Regions from separate parts of the Georgenia sp. Marseille-Q6866 genome, predicted to be linked through region 2. Evidence: riboswitches for the same ligand, from Rfam matches in the RefSeq annotation. Region 2 holds a riboswitch; the other holds the start of a gene.
The links. Region 2 has a riboswitch for S-adenosylmethionine ahead of ACWPXV_RS06300 (methylenetetrahydrofolate reductase). Riboswitches for the same ligand answer to the same signal wherever they lie in the genome.
Positions count from the first base shown of each region.

Region 1 (4,774 bases), on a different contig from region 2:
TGCCCAGCTCCTGCGCCGTCTGCGGCGACAGCGAGGCCGTGGAGTCGGTGAGGACCACGACGCCGGGCATCGACCCATCATCGCACCCTGGCCGGATCACGAGGCGACCGCCTGTGGCAGAGTCGCGCCATGCGCCTGCTCGTGATCTTCGGCCCTCCCGCCGTGGGCAAGATGACGGTGGGGCGCGAGGTCGCCCGGCGCAGCACCTTCCGCCTCTTCCACAACCACGCGCTCATCGAGCCGCTCTTGGAAGTGTTCGACTACGGCACGCCCCCGTTCACCCGGCTGCTCACCGAGTGGCGCGCACGGGTCGTCCAGGAGGCGGCCGTGGCGGGCACCGACCTGCTGCTCACCTACGTCTGGGGCCTGGACCTGCAGTCCGACCTCGACGAGCTGATCCAGCAGGTCCGTCCCTATGTCGAGGCGGGCGCCGAGGTGTCGTTCGTCGAGCTGGCGGCCGACCTCGACACACGCCTCGAGCGGAACCGGACCGAGCTGCGGCTCGCCGACAAGCGGTCCAAGCGGGACGTCGAGTGGTCCGACGCCAACGTCCGCGAGATGGAGCGGTTCGTCATGAACACCGGTCCCCGGCCCGACGGCGGCCCGCCCCTGCCGGGTACCCGTCTCCTCGCTCAGCACCGGCACCTGCGGCTCGACAACCGCGACCTCGCTCCTCACGAGGCGGCCGACCGCATCCTCACCTGGCTCGAGGGTCCCCACGAAGCGCTGCCCACCGCCCCACCGTCCTAGGTGTGGCCTCCTGGACCTTGGAGGACCAGGACTCCACACCTAGGCGGTCGGGCCGCGGTGCCGGCTCACGCCGGAACCGGCTGCGCCTCCGTGGTCGCCCCGGCGACCGACACCAGGCCACGGGCCTGGAGCGCCGGGATGATCCCCCGCAGCAGCCGCTGGACGTCGGCGGGGATGGAGCCGGGCAGGACGACGAAGCCATCCGCGGCACCGGCCTCGACCCACCGCTCGATGGTGGCGACGACGTCGCCCACCGTGCCGACGGCCTCGAGCGCACCCGACCACCCGGCGTCGCCGCCGGCGATGTCGGTGAGGAGGTCGGCGCGGGCGCGGGCGGACTCGTAGTCGGCGGCGATGACGGTGCGCAGGTCGACGAGGACGCGGACGGGGCCACGGCCTGCGGCACGCGCGGCGGAGCGGACGGCGAAGCGCAGCTCGCGCGCCCAGCTGAGGTCGGCCTCACGGAGGCGGACGACGTCGGCGAGCTCACCCGCGGCGGCGAGGTCGGCCTCCTCCTCGAGCGGGACGACGACGGTGGGGCGCTGGCTGGAGCGCGCCTCCGTGCTTCGGACGAGCTCCTCGAGGAGGTCGCCGAGCTGGGGCAGTGCGGCCACCGGCGCCTGCTCGCCGCGGGCCACCTGCAGGCCGGCCCACGAGCCGCTCTTGCGGTTGAACTGCGCGAGCTCGGCGGCCACGGCCGAGTCGGCGCGGCCGAGCTGGACGGTGGGCACGAGGCCCGTGCCGCCGGCGCTCGGGCTGATGCGGCGCGCGGCGATGACCGGGTCGAGCCAGGCGTTGGGGCGCGGTGCGGCGTCGGCGCGGAGCCGGAAGTCCTCGCCGAGCGTGACGAAGGAGACGCCACCCTTGTGGGCCGCACGGGCGTAGGAGGCGAGGCGGACGAGGTTGGCCTGCTCGGCGGGCAGGCCGGCAGCCGCCTCACGGTCGTGGGCGGGGGCGCCGAGGCCGGAGAGGTCGAGGGCGATCGTCGCCGTGGTCGAGGTCGTCGCGGTGGTACGGGTGGGCAGGAACGCAGCAGTCATGGCAGCACCTATCGAGGTCGCAGCGCCTGGGGCGCAGGGAAGGACGTGAGACCTGATACGCCGGATCCGGCGCCTGGCGTGTCACTCGCCGGCGGCTCGGGGGCTTGGATCAGGGGTGACGCGTCAGCGCGGCTCGCGCCGAGGGCGTCGCTTCCGTATGTCTCAGACCGACATACACGGACGACCGCACATGCACATGCTGCTGCCGCAACGGCTGGTGATCTGCCGGGGGCTGAGGTGCGTGGTCATCCTGGTACGTCCTTCGCGTGCTGGCACTCTCGCGGTGCGCTCCGTTGTCCCGACGGTCGCGGGACCAGGTCATCACCCGGGGCACCCACCGCACGTGGCGGGTTGCCGACCAGCAAGCCGGGGCTTAGCGCACTCGAGGTACGCACTGGTGCTCTGAACCTGTCGCAGACGCTAGCGGCGCCTCACTTCATGTGTCAACTGTCACGCGGTCGAATGTCAGTGGGCGGTCATACGGTGGAGTCATCAGGTTCACAGCACCGAGGTGGTGAGCGAGATGGCGGCGACGCAGGGCCAGTGGCTGAGCGCGGCCGACCTCGCCGGTCCCCGCCCTGGCTCGTGCTCGACGACGGCCCCGCCGAGCTCCCTCCCTTCCGCCCGACCCGCTCCCGCCCGGTGCCGGCCCTGACGAGCGTTGCGCCGAGGAGGTCCCACTCGAGGACGACGGCCCGCCCGAGCTCCTCCTCTCCTCCCGACCCTCTCTTCCCAGCAGGCCGGCGCGGGCACACGGACGACGACGACGGCGCAGAGCTGGGTGGCCTGCTCACCTCCCTGGCCCCGGGGCCAGCCCTGGCGGAGACTCTCGAGGCTCTCGACCCACGCACCGTCGACCTGTACGCGCTGGTGGAGATGGTCGCCGGCTACCAGCGGGTCGCCTCGTGGGCGGCCGCACGGGTCACCGAGCTCAGCGGTCTCCTCGCCGGGCGGCCCGGCATCAACCCGCACCACCCGCTCCCCGGCGGGAAGATCGCTGCCGACTCGGCCGCCGCCGAGCTCGCCCCGCGACTGGGGATCACGCGGTTCACGGCGCGGCGGATGGTCGAGCGCGCACGGCTCTTCCGGGACAAGCTCGACCAGACGGCGAACGCCCTCGAGCAGGGGCTCATCGACCCGGCCAAGGCGGCCGTGCTCACGCGTCACCTGGCGGAGCAGCCGGCGGACGTCGCCTGGGAGGTCCAGCGGGTCGTCCTGCCCGACGCCCCGCAACAGACCCCCAGCCAGCTCGCGCGTGCCGTGGAGAAGGCGATCATCGCGATCGACCCCAGCCGGGCGGTCCAGCGGCACCGCCGGGCGCGCGAGGAGCGGCGCGTGGACCACCCGCGGCCACTGCCCGACGGCATGGCCTCGATCCACGCGTTCCTTCCCGCCACCGACGCTGCGGGCTTCGACCTCGCCCTCGAGGCCGCTGCCCGCAGCGCCAAGGCGGCCGGGGACAGTCGCACCATCGACCAGCTGCGTGCCGACGTCCTCGCCCTCATGGGCCACACCGCGCTCGAGCAGGGCTACATCGGGCTGCCGGACATGAGTGACACGGACGCGGCCGCGGAAGCGGGCGACGAGGACTCCCGCGAGGTCGACGCCGACGACGGCGTGCCCACGGCCCCGTCGGCCGCGACCGGCACGCCGGACCTCCAGCCCGTGAGCGACTACCTGAGGATGCTCCACATGCCGGTGGGCACCATCGGCGGCAGGCGTGCGGTCATCCGGGTGGACGTGCCGCTGTCGGTCCTCGTTCTCCCACCGGAGACGCAGGGTGCCTTCCCCGCGTACGGCGAGTGCTGGGACCACCTCACCGGAGACACCGACGACGCCCCAGGGGCGAGCCCTGCCCACGACCCTCCAGGGGACAGCCCTGCCGACGACGGCCTGCTGCCGATGGCCGAGGTCGCCGAGCTCGAGGGCTACGGCCCCATCACCCCGGACGTCGCCCGCGCGCTGGCGATGAGCGCAGGCACCTGGCAGCGCATCGTCACCGACCCGCTGAGCGGGGAGGTCCTCGACGTCGGCCGCACCCGCTACCGCCCACCCGCCGCCCTGGCCGAGTTCGTCCGGGCCCGCGACCGCAGCTGCGTCATCCCGGGCTGCTCCACCCCGGCCCACAGCTGCGACCTCGACCACGTCGTCCCCTTCCCCGACGGCCCCACGAGCGCGTCCAACCTCGGTGCCGGGTGCCGACCGGACCACACCATCAAGACGCTCGGCCAGTTCCGCCTCGAGCACCTGGGAGGCGGCACCTTCCGCTGGATCACGCCGAGCGGTCACGTCTACCAGCGCGACCACCACGGCCGGGTGACCTGGGTGCGGACGGACACCGGCAGCATGGACGCCGCCGAGCCGCCCTTCTGAGACGGATGGCCTAGGTGCGTCCAGGGACTGGGAGGTCACACCCGCTGAGCGCCCACGGCGGGCACGCCTGGTCGACAATGGGGAGAGCCCCAGACTCGACCGCGAAGGACCGTTGATGACCGCCGAGCAGCCCGCCGCCCCCACCTCCCTGCCCGCGTCGGTGGACAGTGAGGAGTTCAAGGCCGTCTTCCGCCGCCACCCGGCAGGCGTCGCCGTCATCACCTGCGCCACCCCGGACGGGCCTGCCGGCTTCACCGCCACCTCGGTCATCTCCGTCGCCGCGAACCCCGCCATGCTGGCCTTCTCGGTGGCCGCGGGCTCCACCTCGCGCCGCATCCTCGACAGCGCCCCGAGCGTCGTCGTCAACTTCCTCAGCGAGGACCAGCAGGACCTCGCCCGCCGCTTCGCCGCCCGCGGCGCCGACCGCTTCGCCGGGATCGAGCACTGCTCGCTGCCTACCGGCGAGCCCGTCCTGCCCGGCACCACCGCGTGGATCCGGGGCGTCGTCGAGCAGCGCGTCCCCGTCGGTGACAGCCTGCTCATCACCCTGCGCGCCGTCCTCGCCCACCGCGAGGTCGACACCCAGCCGCTCGTCTACCTCGACCGGTCCT
Region 1 is NZ_CBCOOR010000022.1:16,110-20,883, reverse strand. Features, by position in the region: gene ACWPXV_RS15110 (DegV family protein) at 1-70, opposite strand, end outside; gene ACWPXV_RS15105 (AAA family ATPase) at 130-750, shown strand; gene ACWPXV_RS15100 (hypothetical protein) at 816-1,790, opposite strand; SAM riboswitch class IV at 2,075-2,199, opposite strand; gene ACWPXV_RS15095 (DUF222 domain-containing protein) at 2,334-4,163, shown strand; gene ACWPXV_RS15090 (flavin reductase family protein) at 4,279-4,774, shown strand, end outside.
Region 1: it holds a riboswitch for S-adenosylmethionine, as region 2 does, so the genes downstream of both, ACWPXV_RS15100 (hypothetical protein) here and ACWPXV_RS06300 (methylenetetrahydrofolate reductase) in region 2, are expected to answer to the same signal.

Region 2 (4,774 bases):
GAGCCGGCCGAGCGCGGCTCTCCAGAAGTCCTTCCACTCGGCCACGGTGGCCGCGTCCGGGAGCCGGCCGTGCTGGACCGCGACCCGCACCTTGCCGGCGCCGGCGGCGAGCTCGACGACGACGCGCGCCTCGCCGTCGTCGTCCGTGAGCCGGGCACGCTTGGGCGGGCTGGCGCTCGCCAGCCGCCAGCCCGGCAGCCACGCCGCGCGCAGTGTGGCGTCGGCCAGGTGGGCGAAGACGTCCTCGGCGGGCAGGCCCACCGTCCTCGAGACGTTGGCGTCGAAGGTGCCGTCCGGGCGCTGCCCCGGCTGCCGCATCCCCCGTGCCTGCTCGTAGCCAACGGTGAGGCTCTGCGCCCACCAGCCGTCGACGCCGTGCTCGGTGACGAGCCACTCGGCGATCCGCTTGTGCGCCCACCCGTCCGCCCCGGCGGCGTCGAGCGCGGCGAACCACTCCTCGCGGGGGCGGCCGGTGGCGCCGGTGACCTTGTCCGCTCCGATGACCTCGTCGTGCCGTCTGGTGGCCATGGGCCCACGCTACGCGGCCCGGGGGACGGCGAAGCACCTCCACCCGCGTCCGGGGGAGGTGCTCACCGGCAGGGGCTCAGCGGCGCACGCGGCTCCCGGCGCCGCCCTCGCTGATGTCACCGTCGACCTTGGCGCCGCGGTAGACGTAGAGGTTGCCGTTGTCGCGCTCGTAGACGTTGCCGTCCACGCGGGCGGTGCCGTAGAGGTAGAGGTGGCCGCGGCCGGACTCCTTGACGTTGCCGTCCACCGTCCCGGCGACGTACACGGCGCCGTCGTGCAGCTCCTCGACGTTCCCGTCGACCGAACCACCGCGGTAGACGTGCACCAGGCCGGTGCTGCTCTCCTTGACGTTGCCGTCGACGTCGCCGTGTACCTGCACGGTGCCCGCGCCGGTCTCCTCGACGTTGCCGTCGACCTCGCCGGTGGCGGCGATGACGACGGAACCGGTCCCGACCTGGCGGAGGTTGCCCTCGACGGTCCCGCGGATGGTGACCGTGCCGTTGCGGACGGTGAGGTCGCCGTCGATCGTGCGCCCGGCGGCGAGCGTGAAGCTCCCGCTGCGGGTGACGTCGTCGGCCTGGGCCGCGGACGGGACGGCGACGAGCATGAGCCCGGCGGCGGTGCCGGCGGCAAGGGTGCGTCGGATGGTCATGGCGATGTCCTGTTCTCGAGGTCCTCCGGGCCGTCCCGGTGGATCGTCACCAGTTCAGCCTCGGCACGTGAGGTCACCGTGAGGAAGCGGTGAGAGCCGTCTCATCGACGGGGCCCGGACGGGGCTCGGGTCTCGCATGCCGGATGAGCCTTGCCCGTGCCGTGACCACGCCGCGACGATCCACTCACCATCCAGAGCGGCCGAGAGTCCTGGCTCGACGACGCCGCAGCAACCCCCCGTCACACGGGTGCGGGTGCTTCCGCCAGGCCCGATGGGAGAGACCTCTTGAGCACCGCTAGCCTCGTGACTGTGCCGCGTGGACGACCGACCGTGTCATTCGAGCTGTACCCGCCACGCACGCCCGCCAGCGAGGCGGCGGCGTGGGGGACGGTCGAGCGTCTGGCCGCCGCGGCCCCCGACTTCTTCTCGGTCACCTACGGCGCCTCCGGCTCCACCCGTGACTCCTCACGCACCCTCGTGCGCCGCATCCTCGCCGAGACCAGTGTCGCCCCGATCGCGCACCTCACCTGCGTCGGCTCCACCCGCGCCGAGCTCACGCAGTTCGTCGACGAGCTCATCGAGGACGGCGTCCGCGACTTCCTCGCGCTGCGCGGCGACCCACCGGCCGGGCAGCCGACATGGGTGCCGCAGCCCGACGGCGTCAACACCACCGCCGAGCTCGTCGCGCTCATCCGGGCGGCGGAGCTGGCGCGCTTCGGCACCACCGGGGCGCTGAGCGTCGCCGTCGCCGCCTACCCCGCCGGGGCCAGCCACACCCGCGCGCAGGACGTCGTCGCCCTGCGTGACAAGCAGGCGGCCGGTGCGGACTTCGCCATCACCCAGGTGTTCTACGACGTGGCCGCCTACGTCGGGCTGGTCGAGGAGGCCCGCGCCGCCGGGGTGGTGCTCCCGCTCGTCGCCGGCATCATCCCGATGACCGACCCCCGCCGGCTGCGCCGGCTGGCCCAGCTCACCGGCGTCCCGGTCCCCGAGGTGCTGCTCGACCGCCTCACCGCGGCCGCCGACGACGAGGAGCGCCACCGCATCGGCATCGACGCGACCATCGCGCTGGTGGACGACGTCGTCTCCGCTGGCGCCCCCGGCCTGCACCTGTTCACGTTCAACCAGTACCGGCCGGCTCTCGACGTCGTCGAGCGCCTCCGCCGCCCGCTGTCCACCACGAGCCCGAGGACGATCTCATGACCGACCCCACCGCACCCCAGCTGCCCGCCGCCACCATCCTCGGCTACCCGCGGATCGGACCACGCCGGGAGCTCAAGCGGGCGGTGGAGTCCTTCTGGGCCGGCCGCAGCGAGCTCGACGACCTCCAGATCGCGGCCGCCGAGCTGCGCCGCCGCCAGCGCGCCCGGCTCGTCGACCTCGGCCTCGCCCCGGACGACGCCTCCATCCCGGGCGACTTCACCTTCTACGACCAGGTGCTCGACACCGCCGTCACGCTCGGCGCCGTCCCGCCCCGGTTCGCGCACCTCCTCGACGACGACGGCGCCCTCGACCTGCCCGGCTACTTCACCGTGGCCCGGGGCGAGGGGGAGCGGCCGCCGCTGGAGATGACGAAGTGGTTCGACACGAACTACCACTACCTCGTCCCCGAGATCAGCCCGCAGACCCGGTTCCGACTGTCCGACGACCGCGTCGAGCGGCTCTTCCTCGAGGCGGCGGCCGAGGGGGTGACCACCCGTCCCGTCGTCGTCGGGCCGGTGACCTTCCTCCTGCTGAGCAAGGCCGTGGCCGCGGAGGACCCGGGCGACGGCGCCGCACCCGCGGCCGCGCCGCCGGAGGGCTTCACGCCGCTGGACCGTCTCGATGACGTCCTCCCCGCCTACGTCGACCTGCTCCACGCGCTCGGTGGCGTCGGGGCGCCGTGGCTGCAGCTCGAGGAGCCTGCCCTCGCGGTGGACTGGGGGGTGCCGCGCGAGCAGGTGCTGGCCGCCGTCGAGCGCGCCTACACCGTGCTGGCGGCGGAGACGACGCGGCCCGAGCGGCCCGCCCTCTTCGTCCCGGTCGCCTACGGGCCGGCGGAGGACGCGCTGCCCGTCCTCGCCCGGACCGGCGTCGAGGCCGTGGGCATCGACCTGGTCCGCGGCGGGGTGCCGTCCGGTGAGGTGCTCTCGCAGCTGGGGGACACCGTCGTCGTGGCGGGCGCTGTCGACGGACGCAACGTGTGGCGGACCGACCTGGACGCCGCGCTCGAGCGCCTGCAGGAGCTCGAGGCGGGACTGCCCGCCGGCGCCGCGCGTGACGGCGGCCTGTGCGTGGCCACCTCGACGTCCCTGCAGCACGTGCCCTACGACGTCGGCGCGGAGACGCGGCTCGACCCGCAGCTGAGCAGCTGGCTCGCCTTCGCCGACCAGAAGGTCGAGGAGGTCCTCGCGCTCGCGACGGCCCTCACCCAGGGCCGCGACGCCGCGAAGGGCGCCTTCGCGGCCGCCGCGGACCGCCGTCGCAGCCGCCTCGAGCACCCGGGTGTGCGGCGGGCGGACGTCCGCGACCGCGTCGCCGCGCTCACCGACGCGGACCGCAGCCGCGCCCCCTTCGCCGAGCGTGCGGCCGCGCAGGCCGAGGTCCTCGACCTCCCGCCCCTGCCGACGACGACGATCGGCTCCTTCCCGCAGACCGTCGAGATCCGCCGCGCGCGGGCCGCGTACGGCCGCGGCGAGCTGAGCGCCGAGCAGTACACGGCCGCGATGCGCGAGGAGATCGAGCGCGTCGTGCGGCTCCAGGAGGACCTGGGCCTGGACGTCCTCGTCCACGGGGAGCCCGAGCGCAACGACATGGTCCAGTACTTCGCCGAGAACCTCGAGGGCTTCGCGGTCACCGAGAACGGGTGGGTGCAGTCCTACGGGACCCGCTGCACGCGGCCCTCGATCCTCTGGGGTGACGTCGCGCGGCCCGCGCCGATCACCGTCGAGTGGTCCCGGCACGCCGCCTCGCTCACCGACAAGCCCGTCAAGGGCATGCTCACCGGCCCCGTGACGATCCTCGCGTGGTCCTTCGTGCGCGACGACCAGCCGCTGGCGGACACCGCGGCGCAGGTGGCGCTCGCGCTGCGCGACGAGGTTGGCGACCTCGAGGCCGCGGGGATCGGCATCATTCAGGTCGACGAGCCGGCGCTGCGCGAGCTGCTGCCGCTGCGCGCCGAGCACCACGCGGCGTACCTCGACTGGTCGGTGGGCGCCTTCCGCCTGGCGACGGCGGTCGCCGCGCCCGCCACCCAGGTCCACACGCACCTGTGCTACTCGGAGTTCGGCGAGGTCATCGGCGCGATCGACGCGCTGGACGCGGACGTCACGAGCATCGAGGCCGCGCGCTCCCGGATGGAGGTGCTGCCCGAGCTGCAGGCCGCCGGCTTCGCCCGCGGCGTGGGACCGGGCGTCTACGACATCCACTCCCCGCGCGTGCCGAGCGAGGAGGAGGTCGCCGAGCTCGTGGCGCTCGCGGCCGAGTCGGTGCCGTCCCAGCTGCTGTGGGTCAACCCCGACTGCGGGCTCAAGACCCGCGGCTACGACGAGGTCGAGCCGAGCCTGCGCCACCTCGTGGCAGCGGCGCAGAAGGTGCGGGCCCAGCTCGGCTGAG
Region 2 is NZ_CBCOOR010000005.1:124,191-128,964, reverse strand. Features, by position in the region: gene ACWPXV_RS06310 (hypothetical protein) at 1-528, opposite strand, end outside; gene ACWPXV_RS06305 (bactofilin family protein) at 605-1,180, opposite strand; SAM riboswitch class I at 1,364-1,458, shown strand; gene ACWPXV_RS06300 (methylenetetrahydrofolate reductase) at 1,511-2,383, shown strand; gene metE (5-methyltetrahydropteroyltriglutamate--homocysteine S-methyltransferase) at 2,380-4,773, shown strand.